Regions from separate parts of the Streptomyces sp. GMY02 genome, predicted to be linked through region 2. Evidence: riboswitches for the same ligand, from Rfam matches in the RefSeq annotation. Region 2 holds a riboswitch; each other region holds the start of a gene.
What was found. Region 2 has a riboswitch for S-adenosylmethionine ahead of KQY30_RS05240 (glutathione S-transferase C-terminal domain-containing protein). Riboswitches for the same ligand answer to the same signal wherever they lie in the genome.
Positions count from the first base shown of each region.

Region 1: linked by a shared signal. The riboswitch ahead of thrC (threonine synthase) and the one ahead of KQY30_RS05240 (glutathione S-transferase C-terminal domain-containing protein) in region 2 are both predicted to bind S-adenosylmethionine.
Region 3: linked by a shared signal. The riboswitch ahead of KQY30_RS26755 (aminotransferase class V-fold PLP-dependent enzyme) and the one ahead of KQY30_RS05240 (glutathione S-transferase C-terminal domain-containing protein) in region 2 are both predicted to bind S-adenosylmethionine.

Region 1 covers NZ_CP077658.1:4,807,853-4,815,679, reverse strand. The annotation lists gene KQY30_RS20415 (cold-shock protein) at 97-300, opposite strand; gene KQY30_RS20410 (ubiquitin-like small modifier protein 1) at 725-1,000, opposite strand; gene thrC (threonine synthase) at 1,059-2,345, opposite strand; SAM riboswitch class I at 2,363-2,490, opposite strand; gene KQY30_RS20400 (glucosyl-3-phosphoglycerate synthase) at 2,728-3,756, shown strand; gene KQY30_RS20395 (hypothetical protein) at 3,795-4,082, shown strand; gene KQY30_RS20390 (trehalose-6-phosphate synthase) at 4,196-5,611, shown strand; gene otsB (trehalose-phosphatase) at 5,641-6,486, opposite strand; gene KQY30_RS20380 (DUF3263 domain-containing protein) at 6,857-7,132, opposite strand; gene KQY30_RS20375 (ABC transporter substrate-binding protein) at 7,157-7,827, opposite strand, start outside.
Region 2 covers NZ_CP077658.1:1,264,120-1,271,946, reverse strand. The annotation lists gene KQY30_RS05260 (hydantoinase/oxoprolinase family protein) at 1-353, shown strand, start outside; gene KQY30_RS05255 (hypothetical protein) at 350-1,003, shown strand; gene KQY30_RS05250 (TRAP transporter large permease subunit) at 1,008-2,288, shown strand; gene KQY30_RS05245 (hypothetical protein) at 2,316-3,404, shown strand; SAM riboswitch class IV at 3,531-3,677, shown strand; gene KQY30_RS05240 (glutathione S-transferase C-terminal domain-containing protein) at 3,989-4,882, shown strand; gene KQY30_RS37085 (putative leader peptide) at 4,941-5,072, shown strand; gene KQY30_RS05235 (LLM class flavin-dependent oxidoreductase) at 5,220-6,452, shown strand; gene KQY30_RS05230 (NtaA/DmoA family FMN-dependent monooxygenase) at 6,474-7,827, shown strand, end outside.
Region 3 covers NZ_CP077658.1:6,270,262-6,278,088, reverse strand. The annotation lists gene KQY30_RS26775 (NYN domain-containing protein) at 1-444, opposite strand, end outside; gene KQY30_RS26770 (hypothetical protein) at 478-720, opposite strand; gene KQY30_RS26765 (rhomboid family intramembrane serine protease) at 906-1,616, shown strand; gene KQY30_RS26760 (Lrp/AsnC family transcriptional regulator) at 1,613-1,894, shown strand; gene KQY30_RS26755 (aminotransferase class V-fold PLP-dependent enzyme) at 1,953-3,341, opposite strand; SAM riboswitch class IV at 3,375-3,492, opposite strand; gene trpD (anthranilate phosphoribosyltransferase) at 3,716-4,786, opposite strand; gene KQY30_RS26745 (ubiquinol-cytochrome c reductase cytochrome b subunit) at 5,008-6,678, opposite strand; gene KQY30_RS26740 (ubiquinol-cytochrome c reductase iron-sulfur subunit) at 6,675-7,721, opposite strand; gene KQY30_RS26735 (c-type cytochrome) at 7,718-7,827, opposite strand, start outside.

The sequences.
Region 1 (7,827 bases), 3.5 Mb from region 2:
CGGGGGCGCACACGCACGAGGGGCCCGTATCCCCATCTCTGGGATACGGGCCCCTCGCGCGTGAGCTGAGTGCGTCGGTGGCCGATCGCGCCGGGATCAGACGGCGAGCTTGACCATGTCCGCCTGCGGACCCTTCTGGCCCTGCGAGATCTCGAACTCCACTCGCTGACCTTCTTCAAGGGTGCGGTAACCGTCCATCTGGATCGCGCTGTAGTGGACGAAAACATCCGCACCACCGTCGACCGCGATGAAGCCGTACCCCTTCTCCGCGTTGAACCACTTGACGGTGCCCTGAGCCATGCCTAACTCCCCTATTACTGGCCCTTCCAGGGGGCCACACTTCGCGCCGGAACGCGTCGACCGCGGCTGAATGTATCTGCCCAACTGCCCTCTGCAACAGGTCAATCGGACGAGAATTCTGGGCATGGCTGAACACGCATAGCGACGAATTCGCTGCGTTCCCGGGCAAGTCGGGCCGGGCAAAGCGCACCTATAGCGCAAACAACACCAGGACTTTGCCCCCATGTTGTCGCGTTCTGATACACGCGCGGCAGGGCCGGCGGAGGGGCGTTCCCATACTCTATCGCGTTCAACCATAGAGAATGGCTCCCTCCGCTTGCTTCGCGGAGGGAGCCATCGGTGGAGCTTTCGGGGAGCCGCCAGAGAGCCGTCGGAGAGTCGTCGGAACGAGTCGGAACGTGCCGCGCCGGCCGGGCGGCGGAGCTCAGCCCCCGGCGACCGCCGGGATGATCGAGACGCCCGCGCCCGCCGGGGTGACGGTCTCCAGGCCCTGCTCGAAACGGACATCGTCGTCGTTCACGTACACGTTCACAAAGCGGCGCAGCTTGCCCTGGTCGTCCAGGACACGCGCGGCGATGCCGGGGTGGTTGGCCTCCAGGGACTGGATGACCTCGGAGAGGGTCGCCCCCTCGGCCGGGACCTCGGCCTGGCCGCCGGTGTACGTACGGAGAATGGTCGGGATGCGGACATTGACGCTCATAGTGGTGTTCTGCCTTCCGTCTTCCGGCTTTCCGTAACGCCGGTAACGTCGTCGGGTTTCAGCGGGCCAGGCCGGCTTCGCGGAACGCGTCCAGGCTCGGGCGGATCGTCGCGGTCGGCCCCGTCGTCGCCGCCACGGCGTCCAGGGTCTTCAGTCCGTCACCCGTGTTGAGGACGACGGTCGTCAGCGCCGGGTCGAGCAGACCGGAGTCGATCAGCTTCTTCGTCACACCGACCGTCACCCCACCGGCGGTCTCCGCGAAGATTCCCTCGGTGCGGGCCAGCAGCTTGATCGCCTCGACGATCAGCTCGTCGTCGACGTCCTCGACCGCCCCGCCCGTACGCCGGGCGATGTCCAGGACGTACGGTCCGTCCGCCGGGTTGCCGATCGCCAGCGACTTGGCGATCGTGTCCGGCTTCTGCGGCCGTACGACATCGTGCCCGGCCTTGAACGCGGTGGACACCGGCGAGCAGCCCTCGGCCTGGGCGCCGAAGATCTTGTACGGCCTGTCCTCCACCAGCCCCAGCTTGATCAGCTCCTGGAGACCCTTGTCGATCTTCGTGAGCTGCGAGCCCGAGGCGACCGGGACGACGATCTGGTCGGGGATCCGCCAGCCGAGCTGCTCGCAGATCTCGTACGCGAGGGTCTTGGAGCCCTCGCCGTAGTACGGGCGGAGGTTGACGTTGACGAAGCCCCAGCCCTCGCCCAGCGGGTCGCCGATCAGCTCCGAGCAGAACCGGTTCACATCGTCGTACGTGCCCTCGATACCGACGAGTTCACCGCCGTACACCGCCGCCATGACGACCTTGCCCTGCTCCAGGTCGTGCGGGATGAACACGCAGGAGCGGAAGCCGGCGCGGGCCGCGGCGGCGCCGACCGCGCCGGCCAGATTGCCGGTGGACGAGCAGGAGAGCGTGGTGAAGCCGAAGGCGCGGGCGGCCTCGACGGCGATGGCGACGACGCGGTCCTTGAAGGAGTGTGTCGGATTGCCGGAGTCGTCCTTGACGTACAGGCCGCCGGTAACGCCGAGTTCGCGGGCGAGATTGTCGGCCTTGACCAGCTTGGTGAAGCCGGGGTTGATGTTCGGCTTGGTCGCCACATCGGCGGGGACGGGCAGCAGCGGCGCGTACCGCCAGATGTTGTCGGGGCCTTCGGCGATGCGCTTCTTGAGCTCTTCGGGGGTGCCGCTCGGCAGGTCGTACGCGACTTCGAGCGGCCCGAAACAGCTCGCACAGGCGAAGATGGGTCCGAGCTGGAAGCGCTCTCCGCACTCGCGGCACGAGAGCGCGGCGGCGGGTCCGAGATCAACGGAGGCGTCGGCGTGGCGGACGGTCTGCACAGCCATGATGGCGAGGCCCTTTCTCCTCATCTTCCTTACGACGCGTTTCGCCGCAAGACGGAATTGGCACCTTCCCCACCGTGACCTCGCGGTCGGCGGGAGGGTTGCCGGGACTTCAACGGGCCGTTCCCTCAGTCCCTCTGGATGAGCGCTATGGCGCGGACCCCTGGTCCGGCGCGTTTTTTCACGAAACGACCCCGGCATGCGGTGGCCACTCGTGTTGTTCAAGACTGTAACCGAAGGAGCGGACGGTTGAGATAGTGGTCCGCACCGCGAGATGGATCACGTCACCACGCGTGGCATGGACAGGCACGCGTGAACGGGCACGCGTGAGACGCATGGGCGAGCATCGCACGACACGCACGACACGTCAGGGAGAGTACCGACCGTGCTGGAAGAGGTGGAACGCTGGCTGACCAGGCGCTCCTGGTCGGCGGCCGACCGTACGCTCGACCGGCTCCTGCTGGCGAAGGCCGCGCGCGGGACCACGGTGAGCGTGGTGCTGCCGGCGCTCGACGAAGAGGCGACGGTCGGCGGGATCGTGTCGGTGATACGGCGTGAGCTGATGGAGCGTGCGCCGCTGGTCGACGAGCTGGTGGTGATCGACTCCGGTTCCACGGACCGTACGGCCGAGACCGCGGCGGCGGCCGGGGCGCGGGTGGTGCACCGGGACTCGATCCTGCCGCGGCTGCCCGCACTGCCCGGCAAGGGCGAGGTGCTGTGGCGGTCGCTCCTGGTGACGAGCGGCGATGTGGTGTGCTTCGTGGACGCGGATCTGCGGCGGTTCTCGGCCGAGTTCGTGTCCGGGACGGTGGGACCGCTGCTGACGGACGCGGATGTGCAGTTCGTGAAGGCGATGTACGACCGTCCGCTGACTGAGAGCGCTCTCCTGACCGAGAGCGCTCTCACCGGCGGCCAGGGCGACACGAGCGGCCGGGGCGACCCGGACCGCCGCGGCGGGGCGGCGGCCGGGCAGGGCGGGCGGGTGACCGAGCTGGTGGCGCGCCCGTTGCTCAATCTGCACTGGCCGCGCCTGGCGGGGTTCGTCCAGCCGCTGGGCGGGGAGTACGCGGCGCGGCGCTCGCTGCTGGAGCGGCTGCCGTTCCCGGTCGGGTACGGCGTGGAGCTGGGGCTGCTGGTCGACGCCCTGCACACGGTGGGCCTGGACGCGCTCGGCCAGGTCGACGTGGGGGTGCGGCTGCACCGGCACCAGGACGACCGGGCGCTGGGGCGAATGGCCGCGGCGATCTACCGTACGGCCCAACTGCGCCTGTCCCGCGCGCATTTGGTCCGTCCGGAGCTGACGCAGTTCGACCGGGGCGAGAACGGGTTCGTACCGCGCACCTACTCCGTCGACACGGAGGAGCGGCCGCCGATGCGGGAGATCGCGGAGTACACGGCCGGACGCGCGGCGTAACCACGCATCATCACATCCGTTGCTTACATTGCACCCTTATGAGGGCAAAAGATGTGATTATCAGGCGGGCAATCGGGGTGCTGGCCGGAACGCTGGTGGCGCTGGCACCCGGGCAGGCGCTGGCCGCGGACCAGCCGCCGGCGGACGGCGCACGGGTCTACGGCCCGGTGCGGGAGGCCGTGGAAGGCGCGGTGCACGAGCCGCTGGAGGGCCATCTCGCGGACACCGGAGGCGTGGCGGAGCGGTTGTGGCTGCTGGGCGGGGTGGCACTGGCGCTGACGGGCGCGGGCGTGGTGGCGCTGGCGGCGACCCGTGGCCGCCGCTGAGCTCCGACGGGGCGCACACCACACCGTCCGTACGTTTGAGCGTTTACGGGACGGGCTAGGTTCGGCACATGGTTACCGAGCCGTCCTCCCGGCCCAAGGTCCAGCCGGCCCAGATCCTTGTCGCGTCCAACCGCGGCCCCGTCTCGTACACCCTGCGCGACGACGGCTCGCTGGCGCCGAAGCGCGGCGGCGGCGGTCTGGTGTCCGGCCTCTCGGCCATCGGGTCCGACGACGGCGCGGTGTGGGTGTGCGCGGCGCTCGGCGACGGCGACCGCGAGGCGGTGCGGCGTACGGACGGACGGCTCGACCCGGCCGACACCGGCGGCCAGCGGGTCCGGATGCTGGGGATCGCGCCCGAGGTGTACGCCGACGCGTACAACGGCGTCGCGAACTCCACGCTCTGGTTCCTGCACCATCTGCTCTACCAGACACCGCTGGAGCCGTCCTTCGGCCCCGAGTTCCGCGCGCAGTGGGCGTCGTACGAGACGTACAACCGCGCCTTCGCGGAGGCGCTGGCGGACGAGGCGGCGGAGGGCGCGGCGGTCCTGGTGCAGGACTACCACCTGGCGCTGGTGCCCGGGATGCTGCGCGCGCTCCGCCCCGACCTGCGCATCGGGCACTTCTCGCACACCCCGTGGGCGCCGGTCGACTACTTCCGGCTGCTGCCCGACGACATCGCCCGCCAGTTGCTGCGCGGCATCCTCGGGGCGGACCGCGCGGCGTTCCTGACGCACCGGTGGGCGGACGCCTTCCGTGCGTGCTGTACGGAACTGCTGGGCGGGACGGGCAACACCAGGACCGGTGTGCACGGCCTGGGCGCGGACGGCGACTTCCTGCGCGAGCGCGCGCACCGCCCGGACGTGGAGGAGCGGATCGCGACCCTGCGCGAGCAGATCGGCCGTACGGGAGGCCCGGGCCCGGACTCCGGCGAACCGCGGAGGACGATCGTCCGGGTGGACCGTACGGAACTGTCCAAGAACATCGTCCGCGGTCTGCTCGCCTACCGGCAGCTCCTCGTCGACCACCCCGAATGGCGCGAACGCGTCGTCCATGTCGCCTTCGCCTACCCCTCCCGGCAGGATCTGGCGGTCTACCGCGACTACACCGCCGAGGTCCAGCGGGTGGCCGAGGCGATCAACGACGAGTTCGGCACGGCCGGCTGGTCCCCGGTCGTCCTCCACGTCCGCGACGACTTCGCCCGCTCCCTGGCCGCCTACCGGCTCGCGGACGTGGCCCTGGTCAACCCGATCCGGGACGGCATGAACCTGGTCGCGAAGGAGATCCCCGTCGTCTCGGAGCGCGGCTGCGCGCTGGTGCTGTCGCGGGAGGCGGGGGCGTACGAGGAGATGGGCGAGGACGCGCTGACGGTGAACCCGTACGACATCTCCGCCACGGCGAAAGCGCTCCACCAGGCCCTGACGCTCTCCCCCGAAGACCGCGCGGAACGCGCCAAACGCCTCTCCGCGGCGGCCACGGCCCTCCCCCCGCAGCAATGGTTCCTGGACCAGCTCACGGCCCTCCGCGCCTGACCCCCTGAGGGGGGCCGGGCGAGGCCGGGTCAGTCCATGGCCCGGGCGAGGGAGGCGAGGTAGTCGGCCAGGGAGGCGGGGCCGGGGAGGCGGAGGTCGGCCCGCGCGGACAGTTCGGGGACCTCCGAGCCGCTGCAGATCAGCAGGCCGGGGTGGCCGTCGGAGCGGAGTTTCTCGACGGCCGCGTAGGCGGGGAGATCGCCCAGGTCGTCGCCCGCGTAGAGGACGGTTCCGGCGCCCGTCTCACGGACGTACTCCAGCAGCGCCACGCCCTTGTCCATGCCGGGCGGGCGCAGTTCGAGGACCATGCGGCCCGGTTCGACGATCAGGCCGTGGCGGGCCGCCAGTTCGGCCAACGGGTCGCGCAGGGCGTCGAAGGCGGCCTGGGGGTCGGTGGCGCGGCGGGTGTGGACCGCGACCGCCTGGCCCTTCTCCTCTATCCAGGTCCCGTGCCAGGCGCCGAACCGCTCCAGGAATCCGGGGAGTTCGGCACGGACGGCCGCGACGCCCTCGTGCGGGGCGGGGGTACGGACGGTGCCGCTGACGGCGTCCCAGCGTTCGGCGCCGTAGTGGCCGAGGACCACGAGGTGTTCCAGGCCCGGCACTCCGGCGAAGCCGCCGTACCGCACCGCGACCCCGGCCGGACGGCCGGTGATCACCGCGACGGACGCGACATGCGGGGCGAGGGCGGCCAGCGCGGGGACGGCGCGCGGGTGGGCGCGGGCCTGTTCGGGGTCGGGGACGATGTCGGCGAGGGTGCCGTCGAAGTCGAGGGCGACGACCGCTTCGCCGGGCCGGGCGAGAAGCGCGGCGAGGCCGTCGGCACCGGCGGGTGTGGTGGGTTCCGGCAGGGGGAGGGGGTACGGGTTGCCCATGCTCCTGAGCGTATCGGCGGGGACGCCACGGCCGGTACGAAACGGTGAGCCCGGGCTGCCCCGGGGCCTTGTCCTCAATCGCCGGACGGGCTGGATTCGGCCGGGCGGCAACTTCGACTGCGGGGCTGGATCCTGGCGGGGTCAAGCGATTCGGGTGCCGGGCGGGATCTGGCCGGCCAAGCGCCTCGGCCACCGGGCGGGCCCTGGCCAGGCCAGGTGCCCCGGCCAGCCGGGCGGGCCGTGGCCGGGCTCGGGCCGGAAGCCCGGTGCCGACCGGACAGGCAGAGATACGTGCCACACGACGCCGGGCCAGGCGCTCCGGCCGCCGGCGGGACCGAGCCGCGCCCCGCCACGGGCGCACAGGCCCGTGTCAGCCCTCTCGGCTTTCTCGTTTTTCTGCTCTGATTCTGCGCAGCCGATTCACCGTCACCGGGTCGTGTTCCGCCGCCCTCGGGTCGTCCAGCAGCGCTCCGAGGAGCTGGTAGTAGCGGGTCGGGGAGATGCCGAGGTCCTCCCTGATCGCGCGTTCCTTGGCGCCCGGGCCCGGCCAGCCGCGCCGTTCCACCGCGAGAACGGCGCGGTCCCGCTCGGACAGCCCGGCGCGCTCAGGGACGGGATCAGGCGCGGGATCAGGCGTCGCGGTCATATCCCCGACACGCTACCCCGGCCGTCACTCCGACGTCTCCGCCGCCGTCGCGTCCCGCGCTATCCGCCCCAGGACCGCCGCCGGATTACCGCCCGGCTCGACCGCCTTGCCGATGTTGTCCTTGATGTCCTGGCTGACACCGCCCCAGGACCTCTTGCCGGACGGATACAGCTCCGAGGTCGGCAGCACCGTCTGGAACGTGGCCAGGTCCTTGTACGCCGTGTCCGCCGCCATCGCCTCGTTCGCGCTGTACGTGACCGGCAGCAGGTCGTACTGCCCGACGAAGTCGAGAACGTTCTTGTCCTCGAACACGAAGTCCAGGAACGTACCGATCTCCTTGCCGTGCTTGTTCTGCTTGAACGCCATCATCCAGTCGGCCACACCCATCGCCGGCTTGGGCTTGCCGTCAATACCCGGCAGCGGCAGGATCCCGACGTCGATGCCCTCCCGCTCCGCATCGAGAAGCAGCGTCGGATGCCCGTTCAGCATTCCGACCTGGCCGCTCGTGAACGCCTTGAAGGCAGTGGTCCTGTCGAGTTTCGACGGGGCGACCGGGCCGGTCAGCTTCTCCTCGACGAGGTTCTTCTTGAGCCACTCGAAGGTCTTGACGTTCTGGTCGGAGTCGATGTCGTACGAGTCGTCGGCATTGTTCGTATAGCCGCCCCCACCGCTCAGCAGCCAGATCATCGTCTCGC
Region 2 (7,827 bases):
CCCCCGCGCACACCGTGTACGGCACCGATGTGCGCCGCCGGTTCCGTCCCGACCGCCACCCGGTGCGCGTCGTGGACGCCGATGGCGTCGTACGGCTCCACGCGCCGGACGCCAGGGTCGAGACCACCACCGTCGGCCGCGCGCCCGAAGTCCTCGCGGGGCTGGTGCGGGAGGCCACGTCGTACGGCGACGGCGGGGTCCGCGCCCCCGCCCTGCGGCTTCTCCTCGGCTCCCGGATCGCCGACCTCTCCGGTGTGCTCGACCCGCAGCCGCTGCTGGCCCTCGCCCGCAGCGAACTGCGCGCACGCGCCGCCGACGAACCGGTCGTCGCCGTCCTGGAGGTGCGCTCGTGACGGCCGCCCTGCTCGACCGTGCCGCGCTGGCCGCGATCGATGCGCTCGAAGCGAGCGACGACATCGAGTTCGGCGTACGGCTGCTCGCGAACACCCCCACGCACGAAGGCCGCGACCCGGCGCTGCTGCGGCAATGGGCGCGTACCGCCGACGAGTTCGGCGCCGCACTCGCCCCCGCCGCCGTCACGGCCCGGGTCGTGGAGAGTCCCGACGGACTGACGAAGGGCCTGCTCGCCCGCTACACCTCCCGGCCCGTGCCGACCGTGGAACTGTTCACCGACACCCTGGCCCTCGCCGACGAGCTGATCGACAGGCTCGGCTGGCGCCACTGGTATCCGGCGGGGTCGGTACGGGCGGCGGCGATCGCCCACGAGGCGGTGCACGAACGGCTCCACCACGGACCGGCGAAGACGGCCCTGAAGCGGTCGCTCGGCCATGTCGTGCTGCGCGCGGGACGCCACCGTCTGTACGGCCATGTCGCGGGCGCCGACGAGATTGCCGCCCACGCGTACGCCCGCACCGTGTGCGGCCTCGGCCGCAGCCCGCTCCTGCTGACGGCCGCCCTGGCCACCGCCGCCGACGCGGCGGAACCGCCGCACGGGTCCCCGCACCAGCTCCCGCGCGGATCCGCGCCCGGAAGAAAGAAGTAACGCCATGGGCGTCGTCATCCTTCTTGTCATGGCGGCCGGTGTCGCCGCGATGCTCACCCGCAGACTCCCCACCGCCTTCGCGCTCGTCATCCTGGCCGTCGGCATCGCCTTTCTCACGGGCGCCCCGCTGACCGGCGAGAACAGCGTCCTGGACACGGTCGTCCAGGAGGGCGCGCCGACCCTCGCCGCCACGATGATCGCGATCCTGCTGGGCTCCTGGCTCGGCAAGCTCCTGGACGAGACCGGTATCGCGGGCACGCTCGTCCGTAAGATCGTTGAATTCGGCGGCGACCGCCCCGTCGTGGTCGCCCTCGGTGTCCTCGCCGTCTCCACTCTTGTCGGTACGGTCACGGGCTCGGCGCCCGCCGCGATGCTCGCCGGCATCATCGGCATCCCCGCCATGATCGCCGTCGGGATCCCCAAGGTCACCGCGGCCGGCACCATCCTGATGGGCATCGCCGCCGGCATGCCCTTCGAACTGCCCATCTGGCAGTTCTTCTCCACCGCGCTGGAGCTGCCCGTCGACACCGTGCGCGGCTTCATGATGAAGCTGTTCCCGTTCGCGCTGGCCGCCGCCGTCCTCTTCGTCCTCGTCGAGACCCGGCGACGCGGCGTCGAGCACACATGGTCCCTCAAGTCCGCGTCCGCGAAGCCCGCTTCGCGCCGCAGCCAACTGGGCGACGCCCCCTGGTACGCGCTGCTCACCCCACTCGTACCGCTGATCCTCGCCCTCGGCCTCGACATCGCGATCCTGCCGTCCATGCTGGCCGGTGTCCTGTACGCGCTGGTCACCACCACCCGGCCGGGCGAGATGAACAAACGGCTGCTGCGCACCCTGTACGGCGGCTTCGAGACGGCGGCGGCACCGATCGTGCTGTTCATCGCGATCGGCGTCCTGCTCGCCGCGGTGAAGCTGCCCGGCGCGGTGGAGGCGCTGGAGCCGCTGATCAAGGCGGTCAGCCCGCAGAATCCGGTGCTGTTCGTCGTGGTTTTCACCGTGCTCGTGCCGCTCTGTCTCTACCGGGGGCCGCTGAACGTCTACGGCCTCGGCGCGGGCATCGCCGGTGTCCTCATCGCCGCCGGCATCTACCCGGCCGCCGCGGTGCTGGGCCTCGCCACCTCGTACAACCAGGTCTTCGGTGTGTCGGACCCGACGAGCACCCAGACCGTGTGGAGCGCGCAGTACGCCGGGGTCACACCGCAGCAGGTGATGCTGCGGACCCTGCCGTACGTCTGGGCCGTCGCCCTGGGCGGATTCTGCGTCACCGCCGCCACCTATCTGTGATCTCTCACTCCCGGGACGGAGCACGACATGACACAGCACGACAGCAACGCGCGGCAGCACCACACCGACGAGCCGCGGAACCCCGGCCGGCGTATGTTCCTGCGTGCCGCGGCCGCGACCGCTGCGGCGGCATCCGGCGTGATCGCCACCGGTACGGCGGCGGGCAGCGCCGCCGCGGCCCCCGCCCTGGCCCCGGAGGCGGCGCCGGCCGCGGCCGCGGCGCCCGGCGGATTCCCCGACTACCGTTACCTCAAGACGCTTCTGACGCCCTCCCAGCTCAGGTACAACCCCACCGGCGAGATCATCTTCCCGTGTGTCCGGGGCGTCTACGACAAGTTGCCGAACCCGCTGGGCCGCTACTACCTCTACTACGGACCGCACGACGCGCCGGGCGGAATCTGCCTGGCCTACGGCGACTCGCTGGAGGGTCCGTTCACGGAGTACACCGCCAACCCGATCGTCTCCAACAACTGGCAGCCGCACTACAAGGTCAGCCATGTCGCCTCGCCGCACGTCCTCTGGAACGAGGACGTCAAGGAGCTGTGGCTCTACTTCCACGGCGAGAACGGCACGACCCGCCTCGCCCGTTCCAAGGACGGCATCACCTTCACGTACGACAAGGTGGTGCTCACCACCGCGATGATGCCGACGGGCAGCAGCGAGACCTCGTACGCGCGCGTCTTCCGGCACGACCTGCCCTCGCGCGATGCCCGCTATGTGATGCTCTTCATGCTCAACAACCAGTCCAACCACCGTGACATCGCCTGGGGCTGGTCGAAGGACGGCCGTGACTGGACGTTCGACCAGCAGCCGCTGGTACGCCACTCCGACGTCGGCGCCAACAACATCGGCGGTCCGCACCTGCTCACCCGGAACGGCAGCACGTACGTCGTCTACAACACCAGCAAGGAGAACGGCGGCAATCTGCTGATCACCGAGGTCGGCAACGACTTCAGCCGCCGCGAGCACCTCGGTCTCTTCTACGACTCGGCCAACAGCGCACCGGACAACGGGCGCAGCGCGTCACCGTCGTTCGGGACCGACCGGGGCGTGCCGTACATGATCTACGAGGCGGGTGAAAGGCTCCAGGGCTCGATCGCGGTGGCACGCGGCTGACCCACTGCCCCCGTATCCGCGGCCCGCCCGGCTCGACGGGCGGGCCGCAGCCGCCGACGGGCGCAGCGAAGGGCGGGTACCGCCTTCTTGACGGCCCGCCGGAGCGCGCTCAAACTATTGGGCGACGGTCACGATTGTCAGCGCTCACCCGCGCGGGAGTTCCTGCTCGGGCGGGTCATCGGCCCCGGCCCGCTGGCAGGCAACCCTTCCACTGCGACGGGGTGCCCCGGGTGACGACCAGGTCCCGTCCGGTGGGCGGGGCAAGTGCGGTCTCGTTGTCTCGCGAGGCCCGATGGACGGGACGGGACCGGCGGAGATGGCCAGGACATCGCGGAAGAGCAGAAGCGCCTGCCGGGCTTTCCGGCCGGTGCCGCTGCCGCGTCCGCGCCTGCTGACCAGGCGCCGCCACATCGATCTGCTGCGGCTCCGCAACGGCTGCGCTCCGACGGACTGAGCCGAACCGCTCCGCAATCGCAGTCCCGGGTCCGGGCGTTGTGTGCCGTCGCGCGCCGCCGGACCCTCCTCCCGTACGGCCACCGGCGCCGCAGCAGCCACCGGGGCTCCACCGCAGCCATGGAGAGACCATGTCCGAGACCGTTGCCATGTCCGAGACCTTGAGCGCCGTGTCCGAGCCCCTTGCGCAGACGTCCTTCCCGGCATCGCTCCGCGATGCCCACCCCGGTACGGCCCCGCGTTTCCGCGACCGTATCGGTGCCGACCTGGGCGGCGGTTACTACCCGGTGGCGCACCGCTACCATCTGTATCTCTCGCTGGGCTGTCCGGGCTCGATGCGTATCTCGATCACCCTCGGCCTGCTCGGACTCAAGAAGTCGGTCCGCACCACGCTCCTGCCCTCGCCGCCCGGCGCCTGCGACGCGCTCGCGGCGCTCCGTACCGCGTACGAGACCACCCGGCACCGCTACGACGGTCCGCCGACCGTGCCCGCGCTGTGCGACCTGTGGAGCGGACGGGTCGTGAACAACCACACCCCCGACATCCTCGACGACCTCGCCCTCCGCTTCACCGACCAGGACAACGCCGATCTGCCCCGGCTGCGGCCCGCCGCCCTGGCCGCCGACATCGACGCCATCCGCCGGCTCCTCGGCGAGGGCCCGGCCCCGGACCCGGCGCTGGACTTCCTGGAGCGTCAACTCGCCTCGCACCCTTATGCGTTGGGTGAGACGCTCACGGCCGCGGATGTGGATCTGTGGGTGGCGCTCGTCCACCTGGACACCGACGCCCTGCGGCGCGTCGCCGCTGGTGACCGCCTCTGGTCGTACGTACGGCGGCTGGGCGCCCACCCGGCCTTCCACGGATATCCGTGCACGGAGGGAATCGCGGAACGTACGGAGGGGAAGCGGGAACACAGCGGTGAGGATCTGTGTTCTTCGGAGAAGGACAAGGATCGTGCCGGGGATCAGAGCCGCGTCACGGTGCCGGCGGACCAGGACTGCCGCCATCAGGCCATGGCTTGTTAGCGGCTCGTTGTCGCGAGCCCGGGACGGCGCGAGCCGAACGGGGATGGAGGTGACGGCAGTGCGGGGAGCCCCTCAGCGGCCCATGGTCACCATCGCCATGTACTCGCGGCGGCACATCGATCTCCAGCGCGTCGCCGCCGCACTGTGTCCGGCGTACGAGTCCGTCGCCGCGCGGCATTCGGCCGCTTAGGCATTTCGCGCGCCTGTCCTTACGCCCGGCCCTTCGCCCGGGCCCGCTCTTCTCGCTCTTCGCTGACTCTCCACTTTCGCCGACTCCCACCCCGACCGAGCACGGGCGCGGACGTCTTTCGGCATGCTCACAGGAAGCGGTGGCCCCATGCCCCGAGCACCACACGCACCCCTCCATCTGGCCGTCGCCCTCGACGGCGCCGGCTGGCATCCCGCCGCCTGGCGGGAGCCCGACGCCCGGCCCGGTGAACTGTTCACCGCGCGGTACTGGACCGGCCTGGTCACCGAGGCCGAGCGGGGCCTGCTGGACTTCGTGACCATCGACGACTCGCTGAGCCTCCAGACCTCCCGGTACGTCGAGCCGGACGAGCGCACCGACCAGGTACGGGGCAGGCTGGACGCCGTACTGATCGCCGCCCGGGTGGCGCCGCTGACCCGCGACATCGGGGTGATCCCGACCGCCGTGGTCACCCACACCGAGCCCTTCCATCTCTCGAAGGCGATCGCCACCCTCGACTATGTGAGTACCGGACGCGCCGGAATCCAGGTCCGGGTGTCCGGACGCGTCGACGAGGCCGCGCACTTCGGCCGCCGTACGGTGCCGGGCCTGCGGATCGAGGACCTGGCCACGACAGCGGGACAGCCGGCACGGTCAGGGGCCGAACGGCCCTGGGTGAAGGAGCTGTTCGACGAAGCCGCCGACTACGTCGAGGTGCTGCGCAGGCTCTGGGACAGTTGGGAGGACGACGCGGAGATCCGCGATGTCACCACCGGCCGCTTCATCGACCGCGACAAGCTGCACTACATCGACTTCGAGGGCGCGCACTTCAGCGTGAAGGGCCCCTCGATCACCCCGCGCCCGCCCCAGGGACAGCCGCTCGTCGCCGCGCTGGCGCACGCGACCGTCCCGTACGGACTGGTCGGCCGCTCGGCCGACATCGGATTCGTCACCCCGGTCGACGCCGATGACGCCCGGGCCGTTCTGGCCGAGATCCGCGCGGCACAGGCATCCGCCGGCCGCGCCGACGAGACCGTGCACGTCTTCGGCGATCTGGTGGTCTTCCTCGACGACGACCCCGGTGCCGCTGCGGACCGCAAGGCCCGTCTGGACGAACGTGCCGGCGCCGAGTTCAGCAGCGACGCCCGTGTCTTCACCGGGTCACCCGCCCAACTCGCTGATCTGCTGGAGGAGTTGTGGGATGCCGGACTGACCGGCTTCCGGCTGCGGCCCGCCGCCCTTCCGTACGACCTGGAGCAGATCACCCGCCACCTGGTGCCCGAACTCCGGCGCCGCGGTGCCTTCCGTACCGCGTACGAGGCGAGCACCCTGCGCGGGCTGCTCGGACTGTCCCGCCCCGCCAACCGCTACGCCGTCGCCTGAGCCGGAAGGACCGTACGAGAAATGAGCACGTCCGCCACACCGCCCAAGTCCTACACGCCGGCGAAGTCCGCCACGCCACAGAAGCAGATCCACCTCGCCGCGCATTTCCCCGGTGTCAACAACACCACCGTATGGAGCGACCCCGAGGCGGGCAGCCACGTCGAGTTCAGCTCGTTCGTACACTTCGCGCGGACCGCCGAGCGCGCCAAGTTCGACTTCCTCTTTCTCGCCGAGGGCCTGCGGCTGAGGGAACAGGGCGGCCGGATCTACGACTTGGACGTCGTCGGACGGCCCGACACCTTCACCGTTCTGACCGCGCTCGCCGCAGTCACCGAACGCCTCGGACTGACCGGCACGATCAACTCGACCTTCAACGAGCCCTACGAGGTGGCCCGCCAGTTCGCCAGCCTCGACCATCTGTCGGACGGCCGCGCCGCCTGGAACGTCGTCACCTCGTGGGACGCCTTCACCGGCGAGAACTTCCGCCGCGGCGGCTTCCTGCCGCAGAACGAGCGCTACTCGCGGGCAAAGGAATTCCTCGCCACCGCCATCGAGCTGTTCGACTCCTGGCAGGGCGACGAGATAGCCGCCGACAAGGAGTCCGGCACCTTCCTCCGGGACGCGCGGGCGGGAGCCTTCGTACACAAGGGCCCGCACTTCGACATCGCCGGACAGTTCAATGTCCCGCGCAGCCCGCAGGGACGCCCGGTCATCTTCCAGGCCGGCGACTCCGACGAGGGCCGCGAGTTCGCGGCGGCCGGAGCGGACGCGATCTTCAGCCGCTACAGCACCCTCAAGGAAGGGCAGGCGTTCTACACGGACGTCAAGAGCCGCCTCGCCCGGTACGGCCGCACCCACGACCAGTTGCTGATCCTGCCCGCCGCGACCTTCGTGCTCGGCGACACGGACGCCGAGGCGCGGGAGCTGGCCCGTGAAGTGCGCCGCCAGCAGGTCAGCGGGGCCACCGCGATCAAGCACCTCGAATTCGTCTGGAACCGCGATCTGTCCGCTTACGACCCGGAGGGCCCGCTCCCCGACATCGACCCGGACCTGGGCGAGCACACCATCGCCCGCGGCCGCGCCCAGGTGCGGATGTACCGCGACCCGCTGGCCACCGCCCGGGAGTGGCGGGAGCTCGCGGCCGCCAACAAGTGGTCGATCCGGGATCTGGTCATCGAGACCGGCAACCGTCAGTCCTTCGTCGGCTCCCCGGCCACGGTCGCCGAGACCATCAACTCCTTCGTGCAGACGGACGCGGCCGACGGGTTCATCCTCGTACCGCACATCACCCCCGGCGGCCTGGACGTCTTCGCCGACACCGTGGTCCCGCTGCTCCAGGAGCGCGGCGTGTTCCGCACGGAGTACGAGGGCACCA
Region 3 (7,827 bases), 5.0 Mb from region 2:
GTCGGCGCGCTCGGCGTCCGCACGCTGGGCCTCCTCGCCCGCCGCGGCCACCAACTTCACCCATCCGGGGGGCCTGAGCACATACGCGGCCGCCGCGACGTCCACGGGATCCGCGGCGGCGGGCGGCGATCCCGACTCCAGCGCCCCGGCCAGCTCCGGCTGGGACTGGCTGATGCGCTCGCCGATCCGCTGCCGGAACAGCGGATCGCTCTCCAGGGCCGCCGCCATCGCGTTGCCCGCGAACCTCGCCCGCCGGTTCGGGGTGAACCGCGCGTACTGCCGCAACTGCGTGGGGAGTTCGGTGAGGGTCAGACCGCCGAAGGCGTCCGACACCAGCGCGATGACCCTGCGCCGTACCCCGTCCGGGAGCGGGCGGTCGAGGGCCTCCGCGGCGTCACCGCCGGCCGCGCCGGCCGGCTCCGCACCGCTTGCGCCCTGCTCCACATCCGTCACCCCATACCCTTTCGGGCGGCTCCCTCAGGAACCGGCGCCCGGCCTGTCCACCAGTTCGATCTGATCCACCGCGTTGCACCACCGGCACCGCACCGACTCGATGGTCTCACTGACCACCTCGCGCTCCTCGACCGTCGGTTCCCCCGCCAGGTCCAGATGGACGTACTCCACGGCCCTGGACGACCGGGTCACGTCGAAGCGCGTGAGATTGCCGCACAGGGTGCAGCGCCACCGGGTGGCCGCCGTCGGCCGGGGAACCGTCGTCATCAGTGCGCCCTCTTCCACATCGTTCCGTTCGTCGCGGTCGTCCGGTCCCGCTGCCCCTCGCGCCGTCGTCCGTGGTGCGCCGTCGAACAGCGGATGTACTCCCTGCAACCCTACGGCCTCGGGGGCACCCCAGGGAGCGGCGAGGCGCTCTGTACCGGTCGGTCCGGGTACGCCATGCTCTGTCAGTGAATACGTGGCGGACGACGGCCGGCGGACCGGTGGTGACCTACACACTGATCGGGCTCTGCTGTCTGGCTTTCCTGTTCAGCCCGGCCTCGGGCTTCAATCCCGTGTACGGAACGGGAGAAGCGCGGCTCGCCGCCCAGAGCGCCTATTTCGAACAGTGGGGTGTCGTCCCCGTCGAACTGCTCAGCGCCTCGCCACGGGCCCTGCTCAGTCCACTGACCGCGCTCTTCGTGCACGGTAGCTGGCTGCATCTGCTCGGCAACATGCTGTTCCTGTTCGTCTTCGGCGCGATGGCCGAGGAGCGGATGGGCCGCATCCACTTCCTGCTCTTCTACGTCGGCGTCGGCTGTCTCGCGCTGCTCGCGTACGCACTTGCCAACGCGGCCTCGGACCAGACCCTGGTGGGCGCCTCGGGAGCGATCTCGGGGGTGCTCGGCGCCTTCCTCTTCCTCTTCCCGAAGGCCCGGGTCACCAGTCTCTTCCCGTTCCTGTTCTTCCTGCCGCTGCGCTTCCCCGCCTGGATCGTGCTGATCTTCTGGTTCGCGCTCCAGTGGCTGGCGGCACGGGGTGCCGGTTCCGGGCCGGGGGTCGCCTATCTGACACACCTGGTGGGCTTCGGCGAGGGCTTCCTCTACACCTGGGTGCGGTACTGGCGTACCGATACAGTGGGAGACCACACCGCGGCCACCGAGGGAGAACGTCAGCCGTGATCACCGCGATCGTGCTCATCAAGACCAGCGTGGACCGGATCCCCGAGATCGCGGAGGCCATCGCCGCGCTGGACAGCGTCAGCGAGGTCTTCTCGGTCACCGGTACGTACGACCTGATCGCCATGGTGCGGGTGGCCAGGCACGACGATCTGGCGGATGTGATCCCCGGCCGGATCAGCAAGATCGAGGGCGTCGAGGCCACGGACACGCATGTGGCGTTCCGTACGTACTCGCAGCACGACCTGGAAGCGGCGTTCGCGATCGGCCTCGACGCCTAGCCCTGTCCGGCGCTCCGGCCCAACGGCTGGGGCTTGTGCGGCTTGTGCGCCCGTACGGTCACGCCGTCGGCGCGCCGGTCCGGTCGGGGACGCAACGGCCGTCCTCCGTACGGTAGTTCCAGCGCGCCCCGTCGCTCACCAGCTCCCGTACGGCACGGACGAAGCGGTCCACATGCTCGTCCGGGGTCCCGGCACCGAAGCTGACCCGGATCGCGTTGAGCGAGCGCTCGCCCGGCTCCGCCTCCGGGGCGCCGCACTCCCCCGGGTCCTGCGGATCCGTCCCCAGCAGGGTCCGCACCAGCGGGTGGGCACAGAACAGCCCGTCCCGTACGCCGATGCCGTACTCCGCGGAGAGCGCGGCGGCGAAGTGCGAGCTGTTCCAGCCCTCGACCACGAACGACAGGACGCCCACGCGCGGGGCGTCGTCCCCGAACAGCGAGAGCACCCTGACCTCGGGCACCTCGGCGAGACCCGAGCGCACCCGGTCGACGAGCCGCTGCTCACGCGCGACGAGGGTGTCGAAGCCCGCCTCCGTGAGCGCCTTGCAGGCGGAGGCGATCGCGTACGCCCCGATCACGTTCGGCGAACCGGCCTCGTGCCGGGCGGCCGTGGTGTGCCACTCGACGTCGACCCCGCCGTCGGCCCTGCGCGCCACCGTACGGCTGGCGCCGCCGCCCGCGAGATACGGCTCGGAGTCCCGCAGCCAGTCGGCGCGGCCCGCGAGGACCCCGGAGCCGAACGGCGCGTACAGCTTGTGTCCCGAGAAGGCGACCCAGTCGACGTCCAGCGCGGCGATGTCCACACGGTGGTGCGGGGCGAGCTGTGCGGCGTCGAGGACGATCCGGGCGCCATGGGCGTGCGCGGCGGCGGCCAGTTCCCGTACGGGCCACAGCTCACCGGTGACATTGGAGGCGCCGGTGACACAGACCAGCGCCGGACGCTCGGAGTCCCGCCGCGCCAGCGCCCGGTCCAGGGTGGCGACGGCCTCGCCGGGGGTGCGGGGGGCGTTGAGATAGCTGATCCTGGCGTCCCCGGCGCGGGCGTCCCGCCAGGGCAGCAGGGAGGCGTGGTGCTCGGTCTCGAAGACGAACACCTCGCAGCCGGCGGGGAGTACGGCCGCGAGCAGATTCAGCGAGTCGGTGGTCGAGCGGGTGAAGACGACCTGGTCGTCGGGGCGGCAGCCGAGGAACTCCGCGACGGTGCGGCGGCTGTTCTCGAACAGGTCGGTGGAGAGCTGTGAGAGATACCCCGCGCCGCGGTGGACACTGCCGTAGTACGGGGCGTACGCGGCGACATCGTCCCAGACCCGCTGGAGCGCGGGGGCGCTGGCCGCGTAGTCGAGCGCGGCGTAGGTGACTTCGCCACCGGTGACCAGGGGAACGGTGACATCGCGCCCGAGCACGGGAAGGGGGGCGGCGGCGGTCGTGCTGACGGCGTTCGGGCTCACGAAACGGCTCCCTTGGGGACCAGGACCCCAAAGGGTCCGCGCTTGCCGCGGACCTCGCTGCCCACGGCCTGGTCTTCACCCGGGGCACCCCGCCACGGACGGAGGGTTGCCGGACAGCGAGCCGGGGCCGTAATCGCTGTCACTCATGACCTGGTCGAGGAGTATGCCACAACGCCCACGCCGACCGCGCCGACGTCCGCGATCCGGAAAGCACCGGGCAAGCGGCCCCGTCCTCAATCGCCGGACGGGCTGGATTTGCCCGCACCCGGGTGCGCAACTGGTACCGCCCAGCAAAACAAGCCCGTCCGGCGATTGAGGACACAACACAGCAGCCCGTCCGGCGATTGAGGGACGAACGGGCCGCCGCCCGCCGCTCAGGCGCCCGCGTTGCTCGCCGTCACCCACCGCTCCAGCGTCCGCCGCGCCGCGCCCGAGTCCACCGCTTCCGCCGCCCTCGCCATTCCCGCCCCCAGTTGCGCCGCCAGCCCGTCGTCCGTCGGGTCCAGCGCCACCAGCGCCGCCGCCGCGTTCAGCAGGACCGCGTCACGCACCGGGCCCGTCTCGCCCGCCAGCAACCGGCGCGCCACATCCGCGTTGTACGAGGCGTCGGCGCCCCGCAGCGCCTCGATCGGCACCAGGTCCAGGCCCACATCGCGCGGGTCGAAGGAGTCCTCGGTGACCTTGCCGTCCCGTACCACCCACACCCGGGACGTCGCCGTGGTGGTCAGCTCGTCCAAGCCGTCGTCACCGCGGAAGACCAGCGACGAGTTGCCACGATCGGCGAGCACCCCCGCCACGATCGGCGCCATCCGCGGATCCGCGACGCCCACCGCCTGCGACCCGACCCGCGCCGGATTGGTCAGCGGGCCCAGCACATTGAAGGTGGTCTGGGCGCCGAGTTCCTTGCGGGCCTTGGCCGCGTACCGCAGCGCCGGGTGGAACTTCACCGCGAAGCAGAAGGTGATCCCCGCTTCCTCGGCGACCTCCACGACCCGCTGCGGGGTCAGCTCCAGATTGACGCCGAGCTTCTCCAGGACGTCCGAGGCCCCGCTCGCGGACGAGGCCGCGCGATTGCCGTGCTTGACGACCTTGGCACCCGTGCCCGCCACCACGATCGCCGCCATCGTGGAGATGTTGACGGTCTTGGCGAGATCCCCGCCCGTACCGACGATGTCGACCGTACGGCCGGGCACCTCGATGGTGTTGGCGTGCGCGTACATGGTGCGTACGAGGCCCGAGACCTCCTCCACCGTCTCGCCCTTCGCCCGCAGCGCCACCGCGAACCCGGCGATCTGCGCGTCGGTCGCCTCGCCGCTCATGATGCGGTCCATGGCCCACGCCGTGTCCTGGAGGCTCAGGTTCTCGCCGCGCAGCAGCGGGTTCAGCACGCCGGGCCAGGTGCGGTCCGCCACGGTGTCGCCTCCGACGGGGGTCACAGCGCTCATGCTCGCTCCTGGTGGGTGCCCGGGGATGGGTACGGGCCGTACGGGGCCCGCCGTAAGCGTATCGGCGGAGCCCCGGCCGCAGGCACGAGTGACCGGAGTACGGACGGGTCCGGGCACGCCCCGTACGCCCCGCCGGCGCGCACACGCCGAGGGCCCCGGCCGGTTCCCTCGTGGGGGAACCGGGCCGGGGCCCTCGGTGGTGGCGACCTGCTACGGCCGGATCAGTGGTTGCCGTGACCCGTGGTGATCTCCTCGTGCCCGTGGCCGTGCGCGGCCGCGATCTCGTTGTACTCCTCGGCGGTCGGCTTGGGGATCTGGCTGCCCTCGCCGTAGTAGCCCTTGCTGAGCTTCACCCGGAGCTTCTCGGCAGGGCCGACCTTGCGCCGTACACCGTTCTCGTCGACCGGCGGGCCGAGCTCGGCCGGCTTGTGCTGGTCGTGCGCGGTCAGCCGGTGCAGATCGGCCTGGTCCAGCGGGGTGTGCACCTCGATGAACTCACCGTGCGGCAGCCGCTTGATGATCCCGGACTCGCGTCCGTGCAGCACCTTCTCGGCGTCGCGCCGCTGGAGACCCAGACAGATCCGCTTGGTGACGACGAAGGCGACGACCGGTCCGACGAAGAAGGCGACCCGGACGAACCAGGTGATCGCGTTGATCGACAGATGGAAGTGCGTCGCCCAGAGGTCGTTACCGCCACCGACGAGCAGGATGAAGTACCAGGTCAGCCAGGCCACACCGAAGGCCGTACGGGTCGGTGCGTTGCGTGGCCGGTCCAGGATGTGGTGCTCGCGGGGGTCACGGGTGACCCAGCCCTCGATGAACGGGTAGACCGCGATCGCGACCAGCACCAGCGGGAAGATCACCAGCGGGATGAACACACCCAGGACAAGCGTGTGCCCCAGGAAGTTGATCTCCCACCCCGGCATCACACGGATAAGACCTTCGGAGAAGCCCATGTACCAGTCGGGCTGGGCTCCGGTGGACACCTGGTCGGGCCGGTACGGACCGAGCGCCCAGATCGGGTTGATCGTGGCGATGGCCGAGACGATCGCGATCAGACCGAAGACCAGGAAGAAGAAGCCTCCGGCCTTGGCCATGTAGACCGGCAGCAGCGGCATGCCCACGACGTTCGTGTTCGTACGTCCGGGACCCGCGAACTGGGTGTGCTTGTGGTAGAAGACCAGGATCAGATGGGCCACGACCAGCCCCAGCATGATGCCGGGCAGCAGCAGGATGTGGACCGAGTAGAACCGGGCCACGAAGTCGCCGCCGGGGAACTCCCCGCCGAACAGGAACATCGAGAGATACGTCCCGACCACCGGCACCGACAGGATCGCGCCCTGCATGAAGCGCACACCGGTACCGGAGAGCAGGTCGTCCGGGAGCGAGTAGCCGGTGAACCCGGTGAACATGCCCAGCACGAACAGCAGGAAGCCGAACAGCCAGTTGATCTCACGCGGCTTGCGGAACGCGCCCGTGAAGAAGACGCGCATCATGTGCACCAGCATGGCCGCGAGGAAGATCAGCGCGGCCCAGTGGTGGATCTGCCGGATCAGCAGACCGCCGCGGACATCGAAGCTGATATCCACCGTCGAGGCGTACGCCTCGGACATCCGCACACCCTGGAGCGGTACGTAACTGCCGTGGTACACCACCTCGTTCATCGAGGGGTGGAAGAACAGCGTCAGATACACACCGGTGAGGATGATGATGATGAAGCTGTAGAGGGAGATCTCACCGAGCATGAAGGACCAGTGGTCCGGGAAGATCTTCCGCATGTTGGCCTTGGCCAGGGAGTAGATCCCCAGCCGGCCGTCCGCCCAGTCGGCGACCCGCTCACCGGCGGGCGCCCTGCGGTTCTTGTCGTCCGAAGAAGCAGTGCTGGTACTCATCCGCGCTCCCAGAAAGCAGGACCGACGGGCTCGTCGAAGTCGCCGAGCGCTTCGAGGTTGCCCTCGGCGTTCACACCGATCCTGAGCTGCGGAAGGGCGTGACCGGCCGGACCGAAGATGACGCGGGCGCCGTCGGAGAGGTCGAAGGTGGACTGGTGGCACGGGCAGAGCACGTGGTGCGTCTGCTGCTCGTACAGGCTGATCGGGCAGCCGACATGGGTGCAGATCTTCGAGAACGCCACGATCCCCTGGTGCGACCAGTCGAGTTCGCGCTTGTCCTTGATCTCGTCCGGCTGGATCCTGACGATCATCAGGGCCGCCTTGGCGATCTGCTTCTGGAAGTCCTCGCTGTGCTCGTCCAGGCCCTCGGGCATGGCGAAGGTGAGGGAGCCGACGACGACGTCCTCGGGGCGCAGCGGCTGGTTGGTGTTCATGTTGATGAGCTGCTTGCCCTTGGCCCACAGCGTGGAGCGGAGCTTCTTCTCGGGCAGCGGGCCCAGATCACGCAGAAGCACCACACCGGCAAGCGGCACCAGCGCCATCGCGCCGAACATCGTGTTGCGGATCAGCTTGCGGCGGCCGAAGGCCGACTCCTCGGCACCGGCCGCGAAGTCCTTGAGGACCTTGGCCTTGACCTCGGGCGACGCCTCGATGGGGTGCCGCTCGTCCGCGGTCTCGACGTCCGACATCAGCGTACGGGCCCAGTGGACGGCGCCGGCGCCGATGCAGAACAGCGCCACACCCAGGGTCAGGCCCAGGGCGAGGTGCAGGATGCTGACATGGCCCAGCGGCCAGACATAGACGATCTTGCTGACCGGGAAGGCCACGAACGAGGCGATGAACGCGACGGTCGCCACCATCGACAGCGTGAACAGCATGGCGACCGTGCGCTCGGACCGCTTGGCCGCGCGCTCGTCGATGTCCTGCATCCGCGGCCGGTGGGCCGGCAGACCGGGGTCGGCGAACGGATCGCGCCCGTGCTCCACCGCGCCGCCCCGCTCGCTCGGCAGGTTCTCTTCGGGAAACTCTTCTTGGCTACTCATGACTTCTTGGCCTTAGCGGTGTGGGCCGCGACCCAGACGGCGGCTGCGATCAGGACACCCAGACCGAAGATCCAGCCGAACAGACCTTCGCTGACAGGGCCGAGGC